DNA from 2 places in the Paraburkholderia sp. BGA-UO-ETr-F21 genome. Region 1 is predicted to be linked to the other one. Evidence: riboswitches for the same ligand, from Rfam matches in the RefSeq annotation. Region 1 holds a riboswitch; the other holds the start of a gene.
The links. A riboswitch is a leader RNA that binds a small molecule or an ion and turns the genes downstream of it on or off. The one in region 1 is predicted to bind thiamine pyrophosphate.
Positions count from the first base shown of each region.

Region 2: it holds a riboswitch for thiamine pyrophosphate, as region 1 does, so the genes downstream of both, AC57B1_RS10485 (FAD-dependent oxidoreductase) here and thiC (phosphomethylpyrimidine synthase ThiC) in region 1, are expected to answer to the same signal.

Region 1 covers NZ_JCAQOY010000040.1:942,217-949,393, forward strand. Annotated here, with positions in the region: gene AC57B1_RS36675 (L-lactate permease) at 1-810, opposite strand, end outside; gene AC57B1_RS36680 (hypothetical protein) at 1,135-1,626, opposite strand; gene AC57B1_RS36685 (YMGG-like glycine zipper-containing protein) at 1,889-2,101, opposite strand; gene thiC (phosphomethylpyrimidine synthase ThiC) at 2,366-4,297, opposite strand; TPP riboswitch at 4,392-4,510, opposite strand; gene AC57B1_RS36695 (GreA/GreB family elongation factor) at 4,660-5,070, opposite strand; gene AC57B1_RS36700 (EamA family transporter) at 6,015-6,944, shown strand; gene AC57B1_RS36705 (2,4-dienoyl-CoA reductase FMN-binding domain-containing protein) at 7,011-7,177, opposite strand, start outside.
Region 2 covers NZ_JCAQOY010000014.1:79,296-86,472, reverse strand. Annotated here, with positions in the region: gene AC57B1_RS10505 (ABC transporter ATP-binding protein) at 1-456, opposite strand, end outside; gene thiE (thiamine phosphate synthase) at 551-1,654, opposite strand; gene AC57B1_RS10495 (thiazole synthase) at 1,651-2,466, opposite strand; gene thiS (sulfur carrier protein ThiS) at 2,513-2,710, opposite strand; gene AC57B1_RS10485 (FAD-dependent oxidoreductase) at 2,792-3,922, opposite strand; TPP riboswitch at 4,140-4,264, opposite strand; gene AC57B1_RS10480 (ABC transporter ATP-binding protein/permease) at 4,677-6,428, shown strand; gene AC57B1_RS10475 (SDR family NAD(P)-dependent oxidoreductase) at 6,425-7,177, shown strand, end outside.

The DNA.
Region 1 (7,177 bases):
CCGCCAGACGCGCAGGAAGGCGATCGTCAGAATGAGCGAAACCATCGACGACAACACGTCGGTCAGGCTGTAGTTCACGTAGTTAGAGGCGACGAACTGCGTCAGCGCAAAGCTCGCGCCCGATACCAGCAGCACCGGCCACACTTTCAGCATGTTGCGAAAGCCCGCATAGACGCTGATCACATAGAAGGGCAGTAGAAAGGCGAAGAACGGCAACTGGCGGCCGACCATCTTGGCGAGCGAATCGGCCGGCAGGTGCGTGACCGCGCCGAGCACGGTGATCGGCACGCCGAGCGCGCCGAAGGCGACTGGTGCGGTATTGAAGATCAGCGTGAAGGTGAGCGCTTCCAGCGTGGGAAAGCCGAGCAGAATCAGCAACGAACTGGTGATGGCGACCGGCGTGCCGAAGCCGGAGATCCCTTCGAGCAGCGCGCCGAACGAAAACCCGATCACCACCAGCACCACGCGCCGGTCGTTCGGCAGATTGTCGATCATCCACATGCGAAAGGCCGCGAAGCGCCCTGAGCGCTGCGAGATGTTGTACAGCAGGATCGCCGCGAACACGATCCACATGACCGGCCAGCATGCGAATACGGCGCCGGCCACGACCGAATCGACCGCCAGTCCCACCGGAAACTGCCAGACAAAGATCGCCACGATCAAGCCGACGATCAGGCCCGCGAGCGACGCCTGCCATGCCGGCCGCCGCGCCCAGCCGAGCAGGAGCAGCACGACGATGATCGGTAAGGCCGCGACCAGGAACGATGGCAATAGCGAATTGCCGACAGGGGTGAGTAGTTGATGGAACATCGCGTCTCCTTCGTTGTTGTTCGAACTCGACGCGGCACTTCTTTTTATGGGACGCGTCGCTCTGGCAGGACGGATGGGCGTCGGCGGTACGTGCGGGCCGGGCCGGATCGCTTATTTAAACAGGTACTGGGTGGGGCTTTCCCAAGCATAGAACCCGGTCGGGCTGCGTCAAGAAGAAACTGCGGGCGAAGCGGGCGAGGGCTGGGAACCCGCGTTGCGCTTGCGTGAGGCAGCATGCGCGAAGCGCGGCGGGGCGGCGTGCTGCAGGGTCTGCCGTGCAGTTCACGGCAAGACCGTCAATGAGTCGAAACGCGCCGGCACGCGTCAGTGCCCATGGCCATGACCGTGCCCGCCGCCTCCACCGTGGCCACCCCAGTAGCCACCAAAACCGAAGCCGATCGAAACCGAGGGACCATACCAGCCTGGATAGCCGTAATAAGCCGGATAGACCGGCGGCGGATAGTAGACCGGATAGGCAGGTGCGGGCGCCACATACACGGGCGGGGCGGCAACCGCGTAGGTGGGAGGCGGGCTCTGCTGACCACCCTGCGCCTGTTGCTGCTGCGCGGGGTATGAAGCGTCCTGGCCCATCGGCACGGCCTGCTGCGTACCCGCCGCGGGCACGGCGCCGTAATACGGGTAATAGCCAGCCGGATAATAACCGTATGGGTAGTAGCAACCGGACAGGGTGAGGGCGCAGGCCATGCCGCCAAGCGCCATGCCGGTGTATGAGAGTCGAGGGAAGGAGGAACGGGAAAACCGCAGCGGCAACCGCTGGCCGATCGCACACACCGTGTTGATGAGGCGGGACTTCATGACGCGCTCCTGGTTGAATCGAACGCCGCCATTGGGGCGTCACGGTACCAGCTTACGCTGCTGCGACGCCGACCGGATTGCAAAACAGTAACGGCTTATTTCACCCCATTGCAGCGCCATTCACGACCCGCATGAACCCGAGCATAAAACGCATGTCGCGCGCGTTGCGCTTATGAGTGATGTGTCCAACTCGCCGAGGGTCGAGCTTCGCTCGCCCCTCGTGCGTGTCATGTGATGGATCGCGCTACGACCTGCCGTCCGCTTACTTCCCGACCTGATTGCCGATAATGCCACCCGCCGCTGCGCCACCGATCGTAGACAGCGCATTGCCGCCGATCGCCGCGCCCGCGGCGCCGCCCAAGCCCGCGCCGATAGCCGTATCGCGGCCTTGCCGGCTCATGCCTTCACACGCGGAAAGACTCACCACGACTGCCACGATGGCCGCGAGCGTGCCGATTTGACGAATCGATTTCATGATGCTGACTCCGGTAGTTGTAGTTGGAACGACACCTTCCTTGCATTTGATGGTATCGCCGCAGCCCGTATCCAGATGTTTGCGCTTGTCAACGAACTGTCGGTTTCGTAATCAAATGTTTCCCTGCCTTTAGCATGCGACGTGCCCGGAAGCCGTAAACGGAAAAGCCCGCCAGTGGCGGGCTTCGGTGCTGCAATGCAAAGATTGGCGGATCGAGTGGCGGCTTGGACTGCACCGCGAAAACACGCGACCCGCGTGCGAACCTTACTGCCGCTGATAAATCTCAGCGCCTTTTTTCATGAACTCGATCGACTTCACCTCCATGCCTTTCTTCAACGCTTCGTCGTCGGTGACGCCCTGTTGCGCGGCGAACTCGCGGACGTCCTGCGTGATTTTCATCGAGCAGAAGTGCGGGCCGCACATCGAGCAGAAATGCGCGACCTTGGCCGAATCCTTCGGCAGCGTTTCGTCGTGGAATTCGCGCGCCTTGTCCGGATCGAGGCCGAGGTTGAACTGGTCCTCCCAACGGAATTCGAAGCGCGCCTTGGAGAGCGCGTTGTCACGCACCTGCGCGCCCGGGTGGCCCTTCGCCAGATCGGCGGCATGCGCGGCGAGCTTGTAGGTGATGATGCCGGTCTTGACGTCGTCCTTGTTCGGCAAGCCCAGGTGTTCCTTCGGCGTCACGTAGCAGAGCATGGCCGTGCCGAACCAGCCGATCATCGCAGCGCCAATGCCCGAGGTGATATGGTCGTAACCCGGCGCGATGTCGGTGGTCAGCGGTCCGAGCGTGTAGAACGGCGCTTCGTCGCACCATTCCAGTTGCAGGTCCATGTTCTCCTTGATGAGTTGCATCGGCACATGGCCGGGGCCTTCGATCATGGTCTGCACGTCGTGCTTCCACGCGATCTGCGTGAGTTCGCCTAGCGTCTTCAATTCGCCGAGTTGCGCTTCGTCGTTGGCATCGTAGATCGAGCCGGGACGCAGGCCGTCGCCGAGCGAGAAGGCCACGTCATACGCCTTCATGATTTCGCAGATGTCTTCGAAATGCTCGTACAGGAAGCTTTCCTTGTGATGAGCGAGACACCACTTGGCCATGATCGAACCGCCGCGCGAGACGATGCCGGTCATGCGCTTGGCCGTGAGCGGCACGTATTGCAGACGCACGCCCGCGTGAATCGTGAAGTAGTCGACGCCCTGCTCAGCCTGCTCGATGAGCGTGTCGCGGAAGATTTCCCACGTCAGGTCTTCGGCCTTGCCGTTGACCTTTTCCAGCGCCTGGTAGATCGGCACCGTGCCGATCGGCACCGGCGAATTGCGGATGATCCACTCGCGCGTTTCGTGAATGTGCTTGCCGGTGGACAGATCCATCACCGTATCGCCGCCCCAGCGGATCGCCCACGTCATCTTGTCGACTTCCTCGCCGATCGAGGACGTCACCGCCGAGTTGCCGATGTTCGCATTCACCTTCACGAGGAAGTTGCGGCCGATGATCATCGGCTCGCTTTCCGGGTGATTGATGTTGTTCGGGATGATCGCGCGGCCGCGCGCCACTTCTTCGCGCACGAATTCCGGCGTGATTTCGGTGAGGCCATTCGGACCGAACGCGCTCGCGCCGAACGCCTGCCCAGGATGCTGGCGGCCCATCATCGCGGCGAGCTTTTCGCCGTTCGGGCCGCTCGTCTTAAGGCTTTCCAGATACTCGGCGCGGCGCTGGTTCTCACGAATCGCGATGTACTCCATTTCCGGCGTGACGATGCCTTTTTTCGCGTAGTGCATTTGCGAGACGTTCTTGCCGGCGATCGCGCGGCGCGGCGTGCGGTGCAGGCCCTGGAAGCGCAATTCGGCGGTCGCCGTGTCGGCGGCGCGCTCGCGGCTGAAGTCGCTCGACAGGCCCGTCAGCGCTTCGGTGTCGCCGCGCTCTTCGATCCACGCCTGACGCAGTGCCGGCAGACCGGCGCGGATATCGATTTTGGCTTCCGGGTCCGAGTACGGGCCCGACGTGTCGTAGACATAGACCGGCGGATTCTTTTCGCCGCCGAAACTGTCGGGCGTGTCGGCCTGCGAGATTTCGCGCATCGGCACGCGGATATCGGCACGCGAGCCGGTCACATAGACCTTGCGGGAATTCGGCAGCGGCGCGACGGCGGCTTCATCGACGTGAGCGTCGGCGGAAAGGAACTTCGGGTTGGCGTTCATGCAATATCTCCTGTGCAAAGCTATGTGGGGCGGCTAAGCAGGAGACGAGACGGAAGTTGTCGGAAATCGCGAGAGATGAGGCTGTAGAGCTGGAGTGCGAATTCCGCACGCTTCCCTGCGCTGGCATTATCCAGATCAGGTTCAAAGGGTATTTCTCACCCGCGCAGCACGGACCTCCAACCTCCGTGCGACGCAGGACCCCCGCGTTAGCAGCGCACACGATACACCGGCCACACGCTGCTTGGCAACCCGTCTTCGAACATCGGATGGCGGATATCACAGCGGCAAGCCATGCGGCATTGCCGTATTCGGGGGCCGTCATGAAGCGGCGCAACACGCGTTGCTACGCCATTGCGCTGTGCTTACAGCGTGAAATTGTCGGCGGCTTCGGGCTGAAAGAGGATCTTTTCGAGCTTCAGCACTTTCTCCGTGCCGCTCGGCGGCGTGAAGCGGATGCGCTCGCCGCGTTTGGCGCCGAGCAAGGCGAGGCCGGCGGGCGAGAACACGTTCAGGCGGCCATGCGCGAAGTCCGCGTTCGGCGGATAGACCACGGTCCAGGTCATGTGCTCGCCGCTGGTTTCGTCGACCAGCGTGGCTTGCGAATTCATCGTGACGATATTGGCCGGAATCTCGTGCGAGTCGACGATCACGGCGCGCTCCAACACGTCGTCGAGCATGTCTTGCAAACGCGCGTCGGCGCCGGGCGCGGCTGCGTGCTTCTCGAGACGGGTGACGTCGAGTTCGGTGAGGTAACAGGTTTTTGTCTTTTTCACGATGGGTACTCCAATTCGATCTGCATGTAGGGGAACAGCGTGCGGATGAGATCGGCCCGGAGCCCGACAACGCGGCTCAGGCAATGGAGCGAGCAGCGTTAAATCGGGCGCCGGGCGGCGTGGAGCGGGAGCGTTCGGGACGGCTCGCCGGCGCGACGCGGCATGAATTCCGCGCGCGCGCAGCCGGTTGCGCGGCGAGGGCGCAAGCGGAAGTGGGCACGGAAAGTCGGAAAGCGCATCGAGGTGGCCGGTGGATAGCGAAAGAGGGGAAGCGGGCGCCACGATACAGTTGCACGCGGCGCGATCGAAAGCTGAATGTTAGCACGGGGCTAATCTCTACCGACTGTAGCACAAGGCCGAGGCGTGTCTCCCGACTCGCCGCCAAGGACCGTCGTTCACCATGCGCTATCGGCCGACAGCCGTTGGCAAAGCGCGCGGACCGTAGTCCGGCCAGACCGCCGCCTGCCCGAAAGTTACGGAGGCCGAATCATCGTCGACCTTGCTTGAGCATCCACTCAACCAGGCGGCGGGAGGATCGACCACTCAAAGATCCGCAGCAACGCACGGCGGCTCATGCCGAAACACAGATCGCTATGCCCTGTGCATTCAACGCGTTCTGTGGAATCGACGTGGCAGATACGGGGGAAACGTCCACGGCGTTTTTGTTGCAAGTACGCCAAAAAGTTACGATTCTTTCAAGCGACGCGGTGGGCGCTTACTGCATAATGCCGTGCGCGCCCACTATTTGGCGCGTGTTCGCCGTGGCCCGATTTCTTCGGCCGCCGCGGCGTTGTGGCTCATTGGCCATCTATCGTCCTTGCGCTCCACCAACATGTCCGCCAGCCTCGCCCGTCAGACCGTATCGCCGATGCGGTGTCCGCCATCCCGCCTCAGGGTCTTCAGCGGGGGCGCCGCACCTCGAGCGGCATGGGCGGGTTGAACGCATGTCGCTGCAACTCCCAAGCCGTTTTCCGCGTGGTTTTTCGCTCCGTTTGCCGCAGTCCCGCAATGGCCAGCTCGCGCTCGCGCTCGCCGTCGTCTATGTCGTGTGGGGCTCGACCTATCTTGCCGTGCACGTCGCGCTGGGTTCGTTTCCTCCATTGCTGCTTTCGGGGCTGCGCAATCTGTTCGCCGGCGTAGGCCTCTTTATTTTTGCGGCGCGCCGCAATCCGGTCTGGCCGGGCGCCGCCGAAATCCGTAATGCGGGGCTGGTGGGCACCATGCTGGTCGGTTTGTCGAGCGGCATGCTCGCCTACGGGATGCGCACCGTCGGCACCGGCACCGCGGCGGTGATGGTCGCCACCGTGCCGCTGTTCGCCACGGTGATCGCGGCCGTGGCGGGGCGCAAGATCGGCCGGGGCGAGTGGTTCGCGGTCGGCCTCGGTCTGGTAGGCATCGCGATTCTCAGCCATGGCGATAGTGCGCCGGGCTCCGCGGGCGGCAGCCTGGCGATTCTGTGCGGTGCGCTTTTCTGGGCGGGCGGCGCGCATCTGGCCGGGCGTCTGAAACTGCCCTCGGACCTGTTTCTCTCGACGTCGCTGCAAATCGGTCTGGGCGGCGCGATGTCGACGCTGGTCGCTTGGGTCTCCGGCGAGCGGATGCTCGAGGTGCATGTTCTGCCGGTGCTGGCGTTCATCTACCTGATGCTGATCGGCACGATGGCCGCCTACGTCGCGTATGGTTTTCTGATTCGGCACACCAGCCCGATCATCGCCAGCAGTTGCATGTACGTGAACCCGGTGGTGGCCGTGGCGCTCGGTGCGCTGTTGCTCGGCGAGCCGGTCACCCGCTCCACGGTGATCGCCACGGTCGTGATTCTGGCGAGCGTGGGACTGTCGTTCTGGTTCGACTACCGGAAGAAGGGGCTCGCCTGAGCCTGGAGCGGGCTTGCGTTGGGGGTGCCCCTGTGAGTCTCATTGTGCCGGGGCGGCGGCCCGTTATTACAGCGCCGCGGCCACTTCCGCGCCTTCGCGAATTGCGCGTTTCGCGTCCAGTTCAGTCGCGACTTTCGCCCCGCCGATCACGTGATAACGCGGGCCGCCGGTCTGATTCGCTTCACCCGCCGCCTGCGGGTGCAGATCGCGCAGCGATTCCTGCCCCGCGCACA
Region 2 (7,177 bases), on a different contig from region 1:
GCGCCGCGCCATGCCGCCCGAGATCTCCGACGGCAGCAGGTCGCGCGCGCCGCGCAAGCCGACCGCGTTCAGCTTCATCAGCACCAGATCGCGGATCAGTTCTTCGGGAAGGTCGGTGTGCTCACGCAGCGCGAAAGCGACGTTGTCGAACACGGACATGTCGGTGAAGAGGGCGCCGAACTGGAACAGCATGCCCATCTTGCGCCGCAACGCGTAGAGGCCGTCGCGCGTTTGCCGGCCGACGTCCTGGCCGTGGAACAGGATTTCGCCGCGCTGCGCGCGCACGAGACCGCCAATCAGGCGCAGCACCGTGGTCTTGCCGCAGCCCGAACCGCCCATGACCGCGACCACCTGGCCGCGCTTGAAGCGCAGATTCAGGTTCGACAGGACGAGCCGGTCGCCGTAACCGAAGTCGACGTCGCGCAACTCGAGTAATGTCTCGGGGGAGGAAGACACGAAACTGACAGTCCTTTTACACGGAAGGCGAATTATAGGGCCACCGTGCAAAAGTTGCCGTGACGCTGCCCTGACCCTTAACCAATTCTCACGATTATTGCGTAAACGCTTGTTGCAGTGCAGAAACGGCCGCCGCCGGATCGGCCGCTTCCGTTACCGCGCGCACCACGGCCGCGCAGCCGACGCCTGTCGCCAGCACGTCGGGCAGCACCTGCAGGTCGATGCCGCCGATCGCCACCAGCGGCACGACGCCGTCGAGCAGTCGCACGTAGCGGGCCAAACGCCGCAGGCCTTGCGGCTCGGTCGGCATGACCTTGGTGGTGGTTGGAAACACCGCGCCCAGTGCAATGTAGCTTGGCCGGAAATGCAGCGCTTTCAGAATTTCGTAGAAACCGTGGGTCGACAGGCCGAGACGCACGCCGCCCGCCGCGAGCGCGGCGAGGTCAGCTGTATGCACGTCTTCCTGACCGAGGTGGACGCCGTACGCGCCGGCTTCGAGCGCGGCCTGCCAGTGGTCGTTGATGAAGACCTGAGCGTCGTACTGGCGGCCAACGGCCACGCAGCGAGCGATTTCGCGCATCAATTCGTCGGCGGGTTCGGCGGATTTGCGGCGCAGTTGCACTGTCTTCACGCCAAAGCCCACTACCCGTTCGACCCATTCAGCGGTCGGCAGCACCGGATACAGGCCGAGCCGCTCGGGACAGCGTGCAAAAGCCTGCGGCGGCGCCTCGGGCAAGCCGGCCAGACGCGGAAAGTGGGCGATATCGGCGGGAAAAGCGTCGTCGGCACGGGTTTCGTCGCCGTCGCGCCAGGCCAGCGCCAGGACCAGCGCGTCATGCGGATCGAAACCGCAGTCGAGGAAAGCCGCCAGCGCGGGAATCCAGTCTTCCGCCAGATGGCCTTCCAGGCGGTATTTTTCACCGCCCAGATGCAGCGTGGCCTTTTCCTCGGCGGCTTCGATCACGCCAGCGCCGTGCACCAGCCAGCGCGCCATCTGTTCGCCGTGCTGCTGCGCGTCGGCAATCAAAATCAGGTCGCCGCCGTTTAGTTGCTCCGGCGCGGTCAGACAGATGCGCCACTGCGCATGCGTCGGCGGCCAGTCGCCCAGCCGGGCGCGAATGCGCTCAGCGGCTTCAGTGAGTTCGTCGGCGGGCGGCCAGAAGAGGTCGCGATCCTTCAATGTCAAAGTCTGCGTCATGCGGCGCTCCCGTCTTGATGCCAGAACGGCATGCCGACCACCGGCGTGCTCGCGTGCGCGCTTTCGCGCGCGGCCATCGGCCCCGCCAGAAAAGCCTGGCGGCCCGCTTCAACGCCCAGCGCGAAGGCGCGCGCCATGGCGTCGGGGTGCGTGGCCTGTGAGACGGCGGTGTTCAGCAGCACGCCGTCGAAGCCCCATTCCATGACCTGCGCCGCATGCGAAGGCACGCCGAGTCCGGCGTCGACGATCAGCGGCACGTCCGGCAGCCGCTCGCGCAACACGCGCAGGCCGTACGGATTGATCACGCCCTTGCCGGTGCCGATCGGCGCGCCCCACGGCATCAGCGCTTCACAGCCGGCGTCCAGCAGACGGCGGCCGATCACGAGATCTTCCGTGCAGTACGGCAGCACCTTGAAGCCGTCCTTGACCAGTTGCGCGGCCGCTTCGATCAGGCCGACAGGGTCGGGCTGCAACGTATAGTCGTCGCCGATCAGTTCGAGCTTGATCCACTCGGTTTCGAAAATTTCGCGCGCCATATGCGCGGTCGTCACCGCCTCGCCGACGGTCAGGCAACCGGCCGTATTTGGCAGCAGCGGTACGCCGTGGCGCTTGAGGAGGTCGAAGAAGCCCGCTTCCGCGCCGCCTGCGTTCATTTGCCGGCGCAGCGCGACGGTCACCATGCCGGGGCGCGCCGCGTCGATGGAATCGGACAGCGATTGCAGCGACGGATAGCGCGAGGTGCCGAGCAGCACACGGCTCGCGAAGGTCTGGCCGTAGAGCGTGAGCGCGTCGGCAGTTTGGGAGGAGGTCATTTGCATAATCCTTGGTTTCCTGCAATCGGGCATCCCGGCGAGGCGCTCAGCCGCCGGCCACGGGTTGCACGACATCGAGCTTGTCGCCCGCCTGCAGCGCGCGCGCCGCATGCTGGGTGCGCGCCACGAAATCGCCGTTCAGCGCGACCGCGAACGGCGGACGTGCGCCGTACACGGCGAGCGCGTCGGCGACAGTCGCGCCTTCGGGTAGCGACAACGGCTTCTGATTGATATGAATGTCCATGGTGTTCGAATACGGTTCAATCGATGGCGAAAGCGGCATGGTATGCGGCGCTCGTTTGGGTGTGGACCACTTGCGCAACGCTCATGCCGGCTCCCGCGCGGCGTCCAGTTGAAAGACCTCGCTCCAGCGCGCATCGCGCTGCCAGTCGGCGAAAGCATCGGCGTCGACGATGCGGCCGTCGAGCAGCGCCGCGGCGAAGCGCACGGCTTCGTCGGCGACTTCGGGCACGATCATGTAGCCGTGCCGGTACAGGCCGTTCACGCGCAGCGTCTGCGCGCCATCCCACAGCAAGGCCGGACGGTGGTCCGGCAAAGTTGGGCGGCACTGCGAATTCAGTTCGAGGATGCGTGCCTCGCCGAAGCCGGGATGCACGGAAAACGCCGCGCTCAGCAGTTCGAGGGCCGAGCGCACGCTGACCGGCGACATGTCCTCGCCTTCCACTTCGGTGGCGCCGATCACGTAGAGATCGTCCTGCTTCGGCGCGATATAGAGCGGATAGCGCGGATGCAGCAGCCGCACCGGCCGCGTCAGCTTGATACCGGGCGCATGCACGCGCGCGACTTCGCCGCGAATGCCGCGCAGAGTGGGCAGCACGGGTTTCGCGCCGAGGCCGCGGCAGTCGATCGTGACGCGGGCGGGCGGCAGAGCGTGATCGTCGACCGCCGTATTCCAGTGCGTTTCGACGCCACGTTGCGCGAGGCCCGCAGCCAGCGCGCTCAGCACCTGACGGTTATCCAGCTGGCCTTCATGTGGCAACAGCCAGCCCTGATTGAAACGGCCCGCCAACGCGGGCTCGGCGGCGCCGAGTTGCGCGCCCGACAGCGTGACGAAACCGCCGTCCAGCAATTCAGCCGGCGCATTGGAGCGCACGCGGCGCTCGAACAGCGGTGCCTCGGTGCGGTCGGCGTGATGCCAGACGACCAGCGTGCCATTGCGCTGAAAGAACACCGGCTCGGGCAACTCGGCAAGCACTTGCGGCCATGTATCGAGCGAACTCGCGCCAAGGCGCGTGATGAGCAGCTCGGCACTCGCGGCTTCCGCGAGCGGCGCAAGCATGGCCGCGGCGACCCACGCTGCGGCTTGCGAACCGGCGGCATCGCCTCGCTCATACAGCGCCACGCGATGCCCCTCACCGGCGAGACGCCACGCGACCAGCCGCCCGCACAGGCCACCGCCGAGAACGGCGAAATCGGGTTGCGCAGAACGCGTCATCGTGCGCACTCCCATTCAGGATGGCAAGCAAAGGCAAAGCGGCACGGCGCACCAGCGGCGTGACGAAGAGCAAAACACATATCTGAAGAATAGGCGGTCATCGAGTCCTTTCCGTACGGCCAACAAAACGCACGTACCCAGGACGAAACCGGCGGGTGAGGCCGGCCGGGCAATGCGCGTTCCAATGACTAACGCCGCCCGGCGGGGAATGGAAGACTGGCTGCTTCCGGAAACTTCCCGCGCCGGTATTACCCGGATCGGGTGCAAAGGGTCTCTCTCAGCCTCGCCGCCGCAGCATGAAAACCATGCCGCCTGTGGCGCGAAGCACCCCTGTTTCGTCGAAGTCCATTAGACCATAAAAGACGCGCCCCTCGCAAACCAGCGCCCCGCCGCGCCGCACGCGGTTTGATCCGGCACCATCTTTCGCTTAATCAATACGGCCTGGGGCGGTGCTCTGGCACAATGCCAGCACAGATGCCGCACGAACGCGGCGCGGCCGGCGCACCAGACGGCCACGCCGCGTTCGCGCGGTATCGGGGCGAGGTCTCGCGGCGCAACTTAATTTTCGCTTAAGGGCTTCGCGCCAGAATCGGACGCTCACCCGCGCGTGCGTTCGTCGAGCACGACGCCCGGGCCTGTACCGCAAACCCGCCGCAGGGCAGCCCGCAGACGGACCTGCCCCGCTGGGTCAGCCCCACATGGGTCAGCCCCAATGGGCCAGCCCCTAATGGGCCAGCACTACTTCAGGATGCTCATGACACCGAATACCACTGCCAGCCCCGCGCTGCCGCCCGACGAAAAAGTCTCCGCCTGGAGCCTGATCAAACCCTACTGGGTTTCCGAAGAACGAAAAACGGCATGGGGCCTGCTCATCGCGATCATCGTGATGAATCTGCTCGTAGTGTGGATCAACGTGCGCCTGAATCGCTGGAGCGCCGACTTCTACAACGCGCTGCAAACCAAGAACGTGCACGACTTCCCGCACCTTCTGATGGTGTTCTCGGCGCTCGCGTTCGGCTTCATCATCCTCGCGGTGTACGGCCGTTACCTGCGCCAGATGCTCGGCTTTCGCTGGCGCCAGTGGCTGACCACGCGCTACCTGAACGAGTGGTTGAATGACAGCGCGTTCTACCGGATCGAACGCGACCGCCTCGCCGACAACCCCGACCAGCGGATCAGCGACGATCTGCAATCGTTCGCCACCAGCACCCTTTCACTCACGCTCGACCTGCTCTCCACGGTCGTCACGCTGGTGTCGTTCATCACGATCCTGTGGTCGCTTGCCGGCGCGCTGACCATTTCGCTCGGCGGCATGCCGATCGAGATCCCCGGCTATATGGTGTGGGCCGCGGCACTCTACGCCGTGGTCGGTTCGCTGATCATCCAGAAGGTCGGCCATCCGCTCGTGCCGATCAACTACCAGGCGCAGAAAGTCGAGGCGGATTTCCGTTTCGGCCTGATCCGTCTGCGTGAAAACGCCGAGCAGATCGCCTTCTACAACGGTATGGAAACCGAGAAGAAGAACGCACACTCGCTGTTCGGCCGCATCCGCGACAACTGGTGGCAGGTGATGAAGTACACCAAGCGCCTCACGTTCGTGCTGAGCTTCTACGGCCAGATCGCGATCATCTTTCCGCTGGTGGTCGCCGCGCCCCGCTACTTCGCCGGCGCCTTCACGTTCGGTGTGCTGATGCAGATTTCCAGCGCATTCGGCACCGTCAGCGACTCGTTCTCGTGGTTCATCAACAGTTACGGCACCTTGGTCGAATGGCGCGCCACCGTGAACCGGTTGCGTGAATTCAAGCGCGTCGTGCACGCACCGCGGCTGAAGGAATCGGTCTCGCCGGCAACCGCGCACGGCGGCATCAATCTGCATTTCGTCGACGAAGACCAGCTCTCCACCGAGGGCCTCAAACTCGCCCTGCCTAACGGCAACCCGCTGTCGCGCATTCGCGATGTGGCGATCCGGCCGGGCTCGCGCTGGCTGGTGCGCGGCCCGTCGGGTTCAGGCAAGAGCACGCTGATGCGCGCCCTCGCCGGCCTGTGGCCGTTCGGCGACGGCTCGATCGACGCCCCGGTCAACGCGCGCATCATGTTCATCCCGCAGGTCAGCTATATGCCGATCGGCACCCTCAAGGCGGCGCTCGCCTACCCCTCCTCCGTGGACACCTACACCGACGACGAATGCCGCGAAGCGCTCGTCGTCTGCCACCTGTCGGAATACGCGGACCGTCTGCAGGAATCGGGACACTGGACCCGCATTCTGTCGCCGGGCGAACAACAGCGCCTCGCCGCCGCGCGCGTGCTGCTGCACAAGCCGGACTATCTGTTCCTCGACGAAGCGACCAGCGCGCTCGACGCGGACAACGAGGCGCGCCTGTATCGCCTGTTCACGGAACGGCTGCCGAAGGCGGCGATTGTCAGTGTCGCGCATCGCGAGTCGCTCGCTGCGTTCCATGACGAGACGCTCGAGGTCGAGCGCTCGGACGAAGCGATCGCCGCATGAGCGTCATAAGCGCCATCGCCGACCTGAACGACGCGGGCAGCGCCGGATTCGAGCGTGTCGTGCTGATCACCGGCGCCGGCTCCGGCATTGGCGCCGCACTGGCCCGGCGCATCGCCGCGCCGCGCTCGGCCCTGATGCTGCACGCACGCGGCGCCGATCACGAAGCGCGCCTACGACTCGCGCAAGTCGCCGCCGATTGCAGCGCAAACGGCGCACGCTGCGCGACGGTGTTCGGCGATCTAGCCGAACGCGGCGCCGCGGAACACGTGATCCATCAAACGCTGGCGAACTTCGGCGCGCTCGATCAACTGGTCGCCAACGCCGGACACGCGCAGCGCCAAACGCTGAATGCGCTCGATGCCGACGCGTTGAGCGCAGCCTTCGCGGCCATGCCGGCCGCGTTCGCGGCGCTCGTCAAACGTGCGACACCCGCGCTGGAAACGTCGAAGCGCGGCCGCGTGGTCGCGCTCAGCTCGTTCGTCGCGCACCGCTACCGCGTGGACACGCCGTTTGCCGCAACGGCCGCCGCGAAAGCGGCGCTCGAATCGCTGGCGAAAACCGCGGCTGCGGAACTCGCGCCGCACGGCGTGACAGTCAATTGCGTGGCGCCCGGCTATACCCGTAAAGATCGCGGACCGAGTGCCGATAATGCGTCGGTGTGGACTCGCGCCGCCGAAGCGACGCCGCTCGGCCATGTCGCCGAGCCCACGGATATCGCCGCGCTGATCGCATTCCTGCTCTCCGACGAA